Regions from separate parts of the Isoptericola sp. F-RaC21 genome, predicted to be linked through region 2. Evidence: riboswitches for the same ligand, from Rfam matches in the RefSeq annotation. Region 2 holds a riboswitch; the other holds the start of a gene.
What was found. Region 2 has a riboswitch for S-adenosylmethionine ahead of AAG589_RS15740 (aminotransferase class V-fold PLP-dependent enzyme). Riboswitches for the same ligand answer to the same signal wherever they lie in the genome.
Positions count from the first base shown of each region.

Region 1: it holds a riboswitch for S-adenosylmethionine, as region 2 does, so the genes downstream of both, AAG589_RS18330 (methylenetetrahydrofolate reductase) here and AAG589_RS15740 (aminotransferase class V-fold PLP-dependent enzyme) in region 2, are expected to answer to the same signal.

Region 1 is NZ_JBCFYX010000005.1:16,105-20,306, forward strand. It holds gene AAG589_RS18315 (carbon starvation CstA family protein) at 1-1,134, shown strand, start outside; gene AAG589_RS18320 (YbdD/YjiX family protein) at 1,118-1,366, shown strand; gene AAG589_RS18325 (NADP-dependent oxidoreductase) at 1,408-2,319, shown strand; SAM riboswitch class I at 2,413-2,519, shown strand; gene AAG589_RS18330 (methylenetetrahydrofolate reductase) at 2,525-3,571, shown strand; gene metE (5-methyltetrahydropteroyltriglutamate--homocysteine S-methyltransferase) at 3,597-4,202, shown strand, end outside.
Region 2 is NZ_JBCFYX010000004.1:200,066-204,267, reverse strand. It holds gene AAG589_RS15750 (protein kinase domain-containing protein) at 1-801, opposite strand, end outside; gene AAG589_RS15745 (RNA polymerase sigma factor) at 801-1,469, opposite strand; SAM riboswitch class IV at 1,556-1,672, shown strand; gene AAG589_RS15740 (aminotransferase class V-fold PLP-dependent enzyme) at 1,707-3,155, shown strand; gene AAG589_RS15735 (CsbD family protein) at 3,231-3,404, opposite strand; gene AAG589_RS15730 (DUF6097 family protein) at 3,481-3,921, opposite strand; gene AAG589_RS15725 (amidase) at 4,075-4,202, opposite strand, start outside.

The sequences.
Region 1 (4,202 bases), on a different contig from region 2:
TCGGGCACGACGCCGAAGCTCGTCGAGAAGGAGCGCCAGACGCGCTTCATCGGGTACGGCGGCATGCTCATGGAGTCGTTCGTCGCGATCATGGCGCTGGTCGCCGCGATCTCGATCGACCGCGGCGTGTACTTCGCGATGAACTCCTCGGCGGCCGCCACCGGCGGCACCATCGAGGGCGCGGTCGCGTTCGTGAACTCGCTCGGCCTCGCGGGCGTGAACCTCACGCCCGACACGCTGAGCACCCTGGCCAGCCAGGTGGGCGAGCCGTCGATCGTGTCCCGCACCGGCGGCGCCCCGACGCTCGCGCTCGGGCTGGCGCACATCATGCACCAGCTGGTGGGCGGCACCGCGATGATGGGCTTCTGGTACCACTTCGCGATCATGTTCGAGGCGCTCTTCATCCTCACCGCCGTCGACGCCGGCACGCGCGTGGCCCGCTTCATGCTGCAGGACACCATCGGCAACGTGGCCCCGAGGTTCAAGGACGTGAGCTGGCGGCCCGGGGTGTGGATCTGCACCGCGATCATGGTCGCGGGCTGGGGCACGATCCTCTACCTCGGCGTCACCGACCCGCTCGGCGGCATCAACACGTTCTTCCCGCTGTTCGGCATCGCGAACCAGCTGCTCGCGGCGATCGCGCTGGCCGTCGTGCTCGCCATCGTGGCGAAGCGGGGCCGCGCGTACTGGGCGTGGCTGTGGATCGTGGCCGTGCCGCTGGCGTTCACCGCCCTGATCACCATCTGGGCGTCGTTCGAGAAGATCTTCTCCGACGTGCCCGCGGTGGGGTACTGGGCGCAGCACCGGGCGTTCAAGGACGCGCTCGCCGCCGGCGAGACGTCGTTCGGGACGGCGCCCGACGTCGCCGCGATGGAGGCCGTGGTCCGCAACACCTTCGTCCAGGGCACCCTGTCGATCGTGTTCGTGGTGCTGTCGATCGTCGTGATCCTCGCGTCGCTGGTCGTGACGATCAAGGCGTTCCGCACCGGCGGCGGGGAGAACCACGAGGACCCGCCCGTCGTGTCGCGGCGGTTCGCGCCGGCCGGCCTGTTCGCCTCCGGCACCGAGAAGCAGATCGAGAAGCGGTGGGCCGACGCCGGCCTGCGGGAGTCCAGCGGTGCCGGGCACCACTGACGCCCGCGCCGGCAGCGTGCACGACGTCGCCCGGGCGCTGGCCCGGGCGACGTCGACCGCGGCGCGGAACCTGCGCTGGTACGTGCGGCAGGTGATGGGGGACGACGCCTACCGCACGTACGTCGCGCACGAGCGGTCCGCCCACCCGGACCGCGAGCCGATGGGCGAGCGCGAGTTCTGGCGCGAGCACTACGCCGAGCAGGACCGCAACCCCGGCTCCCGCTGCTGCTGACCGGGCGGGCACGACCCCGGCCGCTGCGCCAGGATGGCCGCGTGCGCGCGATCGTGTTCGAGTCCCACGGCGGCCCCGAGGTGCTGCACCTCGCCGACGTCCCCGACCCCCAGGCCGGGCCCGGTCAGGTGCGCGTGCGCGTCGAGGCCGCCGCCGTCAACGGCTGGGACGTGAAGTCCCGCGCGGGCGCCACCGGGGCGCCGGCGCCGGCGCGGCCGGTCGTGCCGGGGCTGGAGGTGGCGGGGGTCGTCGACCAGGTCGGCCTACCGGTCGAGGGCGGCACGACCGACGTCTCCCCCGGCGACCGCGTCGTCGGCTTCGCCGTCGGCGGCGGGTACGCGGAGCTCGCGCTGACGAAGGTGTTCGCGCGCGTGCCCGACGGCCTCGCCGCGACGGACGCCGTCACCCTGCCCGTCGCCGCGGAGGCCGCGACCCGCGTGCTGCGCCGGCTCGGCGTCCGGCCCGGCGAGATGCTGCTCGTGCACGGCGCGTCGGGGGCGGTGGGCGCGCTGGCCACCCAGCTCGCGGTGCGCCGCGGCGCCCGCGTGATCGGCACCGCGTCGCCGCGGGACCAGGAGCGGGTCGCCGCCCTCGGCGCGACGCCGACCCCTTACGGCGCCGGCCTGGTCGAGCGGGTGCGCGCCCTCGCCCCGGACGGCGTGGACGCCGTCCTCGACGCCTCCGGCGCGGGCGTCCTGCCCGACTCGATCGCCCTGCGCGGGGGCACCGACCGCATCGTCACCATCGCCGACGACGCCGCCGCGGACCTCGGCGTCGAGTTCAGCTCCCGGTCCGAGCGCGACGCCGGCGAGCTCGCGGAGGCCGTCGCCGCCCTCGCCCGCGGCGCCCTCGTGACCGCCGTCGGCGCGGTGCTGCCGCTGGCCGACGCGGCCCGCGCGCACGCGCTCGTCGAGTCCGGGCATCCCGGCGGCAAGGTCGTGCTGGTGCCCTGAGCAGGGCGTTCCCGCCCGCCCGGCCTCGGCGGCCGTCTCAGCAGGCGGTCTCATCCTCGACCGCATCGCGGATGCTGCGTACGATCGCGTGACAAGCCATCCAGAGCGGCCGAGAGTCCTGGCTCGACGACGCCGCAGCAACCCGTTCTCCGACGGAAGCCTCCCGAGGACGAAGGTGCTCACGCCAGGATCGATGGAGTGACGCATGGTCGCAGAGGCATCCCCTTCGCCCAACCCGGCAGCTCATCCGGCAGCCCAGCCGGCGCTGCCGGCACGCCCGACGGTCTCGTTCGAGCTCATGCCGCCGCGCCGGCCGGACGCCGCCCCCAAGTTCTGGGAGACGGCGCGCCGGCTCGTGGCCGCGCGCCCGGACTTCGTGTCCGTGACGTACGGGGCGGGCGGCGGTGACCGGGCGACCGCACGCCAGGTCGTGTCCACCCTGCTCGAGGGCACGCCCGTGCTGCCCGTGGCCCACCTGACCTGCGTCGGCGCGCACCGCGAGGACGTCTCCGCCGTCATCGACGACTTCCTCGACGCCGGCACCCGGGCGTTCCTCGCCCTGCGCGGGGACCCGCCGAAGGACCAGCCGGACTGGGAGCCTCCCGCCGACGGCGTCGCGTCCTCGATCGAGCTCGTGCACCTGCTGCGCGAGGTCGAGGCCCGGCGCTGCGCGACCGACCCCGGCGCCGCGCTGCGCGGGGCCGCCCGCCCGATGACGATCGCCGTCGCGACGTTCGTCGACGGCAACGTGCAGGCCGGCACCACCCGGGCCCAGGAGGTCCGGCGCCTCAAGGAGAAGCAGGAGGCGGGGGCGAGCTTCGCCATCACGCAGCTGTTCTACGAGGCCGACTCCTACACCGACTTCGTCGCCGAGGCCCGCGCGGCCGGGGTGACGATCCCGATCCTCGCCGGGCAGCTGCCCACGACCGAGCCGCGCCGGCTCCGTCGCGTCGAGGAGCTCACCGGCGTCCGCGCGCCCCGGCACCTGCTGGACGCGCTCGACGCCCAGCCGGACCCGGAGGCCCAGCACGCCTACGGGACCGCGCGCGCCGTGGAGCTCGCCCAGCGCGTGCTCGACGCGGGCGCCCCCGGCATCCACGTGTACACGTTCAACAAGTACCGTCCCGCTCTGGACCTGCTCGAGGGTGTCCACCTCGGCGGACCGGCGCCCTCCGACGCCTCGTCGGACGGCGCGGACCTGGCCAGAAGGCCGTGGGTACCGAGCATCCCGACCCAGGCTCCCGTCGTCTGACGGGCGCCCGACCTCTGGAGTGCTCATGTCCACCAGTTCCCCCGCCTTCCCGGGCGGCACCGTCCTCGGCTACCCGCGCATCGGGCGCCGCCGCGAGCTCAAGAAGGCCGTCGAGTCGTTCTGGGCCGGCCGCACCGACGCCGTCGACCTGGAGGTCACGGCCGGCGCGCTGCGCCGCGAGACCGCCCGCCGCCTCGTCGAGCTCGGGCTGAACCCCGACGACGGCTCCGTGCCCGGGTCGTTCTCCTACTACGACCAGGTGCTCGACGTCGTCGCGCTGCTGGGCGCCGTCCCCGAGCGGTTCCGCGACCTGCTCGACGACGAGGACGGCTCGCTCGAGCTGGACGGCTACTTCACCGTGGCCCGCGGCCGCGGCGAGGACGCCCCGCTCGAGATGACCAAGTGGTTCGACACCAACTACCACTACCTCGTGCCGGAGATCAGCGAGACGACGCCGGTCTCGTTCGCCGACCACCGCATCGTGCGCGAGTACGCCGAGGCCAAGGAGGCCGGCGTCACGACCCGCCCGGTGCTCGTCGGCCCGGTCACCTTCCTCGCGCTGTCGAAGGCGGCCGACGAGGCGGGCGACGGGTTCCACCCCCTCGACCGGCTCGACGACGTCGTCGCCGCG
Region 2 (4,202 bases):
GACGTCGGCCAGCCAGGCGGCGGCGTCGGGGTGCCGCCGGGCGGGGGAGTCGGCGAGGCTGCGGCCCAGCGCGGCGTCGAGGGCCCGGGGCAGGTCGGCGCCCTCGGCGAGCCAGGTCACCAGCGCGGACATCGCCCACAGGTCGGCGCGGGTGTCGACCGTGCCCGGCCCGTCCTGCTCGGGCGGGCGGAAGCCCTCCGTGCCGCCGGCGACGGTCAGGCCGGAGCTGCGGGCCAGGTCCTTGCTCATGCCGAGGTCGGCCACGACGAGCCGCTCGTCCGGGCGGACGACGGCGGGGGCGACGGCGGGGGTGCCGGTGGTCCGGCCGACGACGCCCTCGGGGCTGGTGCGCAGCAGCACGTTGCCGGGGCTGAGGTCCCGGTGCACGAGGCGCGCTGCGTGCACCGCCTCGACCGCCGCCGCGAGCTCGCGCGCGACCGCGAGCACGTCCGACGTCGTGGCCGTCCATCCGTCGGCACGCAGGGCGGCGACCCGCGCCGCGAGCGTGCCCCGGTCCGCGTGCTCGAGGACGAGGTAGGGCTGCTGGCGGTCGCTCTCGCCGATGTCGTGCACGGCGACGACGTGCGGGCTCGCCACCCGGCGCAGCGCCCGGCCCTCGGCGATGAACCGCTCCCGGACCTCCGGGTTGAGGCTGTGGTTCTCGGCCAGCACCTTCACCACGACGACGTCGTCCAGCCGGTCGTCGACGGCGCGGTGCACGGTGGCGAACGACCCGACGCCGATCACGTCGCCCACCCGGTACCGCCCGAGCAGCGGCTCGGGCGCGCTCGGCGCCGCCATCAGGACGGGCTCCCGAGGGCCGCGGCCACGAGCGCGCGGCCGCGGGAGATCTGGGACTTCACCGTCCCGACGCTGCGCCCGAGCCGCTCGGCCACGTCCGCGTACGGCAGGCCCTCGATGTCGCGCAGGGTCACGGGCTCGCGGTAGAGGTCGGGCAGGGCGGCCAGCGCGTCGCGCACGGTGGCGCGCGTGGCGATGAGGGAGCTCATCCGCTCCGCGGGCCCGACGTCGTCGTCGGGCAGGGGAGCGGTGGCACGCTGGCGGCGCAGGTGGTCGACCACCCGGTGGCGCACGATCCCGTGCACCCACGTCGTGACGCGGGACCCGCCCCGGAACGACGCGACGGACGTGGCCACGGAGACGAGCACGTCCTGGCAGACGTCGTCGACGGCGGCCTCGTCGAGCAGGGCGCCGCGCACGAAGCGTCGCACGACGCCGGACGCGTCCAGCAGCTCCACCAGCAGCTCGGTCGCGGGACCGGAGCCCGCGGCGGCCCGGGCGCCGACGAGGTCGAGGACGTCGGCGGCGTCGTCGCCGCTCGCCGCGCGTGCCGCGAGCCCGGCGGCGTGGCGGTCGCCGGCGTCGAGGGCGCGGGCGACCTGCTGGACCGGGCTGTCGACGGAGCCTCCCGGGGGCGCGCCGGAGGCCGGGACGGTGCGATCGGGCATGCCTTCAGCGTCTCACGCGACCGCATCGTGAGAAGGGCGCGGCCCTCGCTTGACCGTGTGGTGCTGCGCACGCACTATGGGCGGCAGGTCAAGAGCGCCAGCGCGAAGCCCCGGCTCGCTGGCCGGCAACCCTCCTCTCGCGGCGGGGTGCCCCGGGTGACGACCTGGCCCCGCGCCGTCCGGCGTGCGGGCAAGCGCGGGGAGGAACCTCCCCGGCACGACCGAGGAGGACCACGCATGACCACGCTCACCACCGCGCCCGCCGTGCTGGACGCTGCGCCCACCGCCCCGTCCGTGCACGACGTCGCGCCCGTCCTGCCCGTCGTCGGCGGCGACACGCTCGTGCCGCTCGTCGACGGCCGCCAGGTGCCGTACGCCAACCTCGACGTCGCGGCGTCGGCCCCCGCCCTGCAGGCCGTCGCCGACCGCGTCTCCCGCGTGCTGCCGCTCTACGCGAGCGTGCACCGCGGCGCCGGCTACCTGTCGCAGGTCTCGACCGCGCTCTACGAGAACGCGCGGCACACGATCGGCGCGTTCGTCGGCGCGCGCGAGGACGACCTGACGATCGTCACGCGCAACACGACCGACTCGCTCAACCTGCTCGCGGGCTGTGTGCCGGCCGACCCTGTCACGGGCGAGCCCGGCCGCGTGCTGGTGCTCGACATCGAGCACCACGCCAACCTGCTGCCCTGGCAGCGCGTCACCGACGCGACCGTCGTGACCGGCGGCCCCACCGTGGCCGCGACCCTGGCGGAGCTCGAGGAGGAGCTGCGCTCCGCCGTCGACGCGGGCCGCCCCTACGCGCTGCTGGCGCTCACGGGCGCCTCCAACGTCACGGGCGAGGCGCTGCCCGTGGCCGACGTCGTCGCCGCGGCGCACGGCGCGGGCGCCCGGGTCGTGCTCGACGGCGCGCAGCTGGTGCCGCACCGCCGCTTCTCGCTCGCGGAGACCGGCGTCGACTACGTCGCCTTCTCGGGCCACAAGACGTACGCGCCGTTCGGCGCGGGCGCCCTGGTCGGCCGCCGCGACTGGCTCGACGGCGGGACGCCCTACCTCGCGGGCGGCGGCGCCGTGCGCCGGGTGCGCACCACCACGACCGACTGGCACGAGGGGCCCGCGCGCCACGAGGCGGGTTCCCCCAACGTCGTCGGCGCCGTGGCGCTCGCGGCCGCGTGCGACGAGCTCGCGGCCCTCGACCCGCGGGCCGCCGCTCGGCACGAGGACGCCCTGCGTCGCCGGCTCGTCGACGGGCTCGGCGCGATCGACCGCGTCGAGGTCGTGCACGTGTGGGACGACGCCGTCGACCCGGTGGGCGTCGTGACCTTCACGGTCACCGGGTACGACCCCGGCCTGGTCGCCGCGTACCTGTCGGCCGAGCACGGCATCGGCGTGCGCGACGGCCGGTTCTGCGCGCACCCGCTGCTCGGCCGCCTCGGGTTCGACGCCGGCGCCGTGCGCGCCTCGGTGGGCCTGGGCACGGCAGGCGAGGAGGTCGAGCGGCTCGTGGCCGCCGTCCGGTCGCTCGTCACCGAGGGGCCGCAGGCGCAGTACGACGTCGTGGACGGCCTGTGGGTCGTGGTCGACGACCCGCGTCCCGTGCCCGAGGGCTCCGGCCTCGAGGGCCTGCTCGCCACGGCCGCGCTGGGCGCCGACGAGGCGTTCGGCTGCCTGCCCGACGACCTCTGAGCACCCGTCCGGCCCGCCGCCGGACATGACGACGGGGCGCCACCGTGCGGTGGCGCCCCGTCGTGTGTCAGCGGGTCAGCCCTTGAACGCGTCCTTGGCGTCGTCGCCCGCCTGCTTGAGGTTCGCGCCGGCCTGTTGAGCCTTGCCCTCGGCCTCCTGCTTCTCGTCGTCGGTGAGCTTGCCCGTCGCCTCCTTGACCTTGCCCTCGGCCTCTTCTGCGAGGTGCTTGGCCTTGTCTCCGAGTCCCATCGGGGCTCCTTCCGTCGTACGAACGACCTCGGGAACCGACGTTAGGTGGGTGACCGGGAGCTCGCACGCGGAAGTCTCAGGTCGTGGTCAGACGCTCCAGGAGACGGCCGTAGACGGGCCCGAGGAGGCGCTTGTTCGCCGACCGCATCCACAGGGCGATCCCGAGCACCGCCACGAGGATCACGGCCAGCACCGCGATCACCACGGGGTCGAGGAACAGCGCGAGGACGTCGTCGACGGGCAGCAGGTCCGTGAACTTCCCGACGACGTACAGCACCACCGCGGCGATGAGCACCGGGGCCGCGATCCACCCCGACAGGGCGTTGTACCGCTTGATGCGCCGGGAGAGGCTCGAGAACTCGTCGCCGCCGAGGTGCAGCTCGATCACCGTGCACTGCTCGACGAAGTCGTCGCGCAGGGGGATCGGCAGGTCGCGCTCGGTGATGACCGTGTGCAGACGGCGCAGCTCCTCGGCCTGCTGGATGGTCGCGGACAGGACCGGTCCGACGTGGGTCACGTGAGTCTTCCGTTCTCCGGCTCAGTGGCGGCTCAGGGGCGTCAGGGGCGTCAGGGGCATGGCAAAGGCACGCCGCCTCGCCGCGTGCCCAGGGCATCCTTTCACCCCCGCCCCGGCCTCCCGGTCACGGGTCACGCACGGGTCGCACGCGGGTCACCAGGCCGGCGGGCGCACCTCCGCCCAGCGCAGCCGGTCCTCGAGCTGGGCGGCGATCGCGAGCAGCGTCGTCTCCCCGCCGGGGCGGCCGATCAGCTGCACCCCCATGGGGAGGCCGCCGTCGG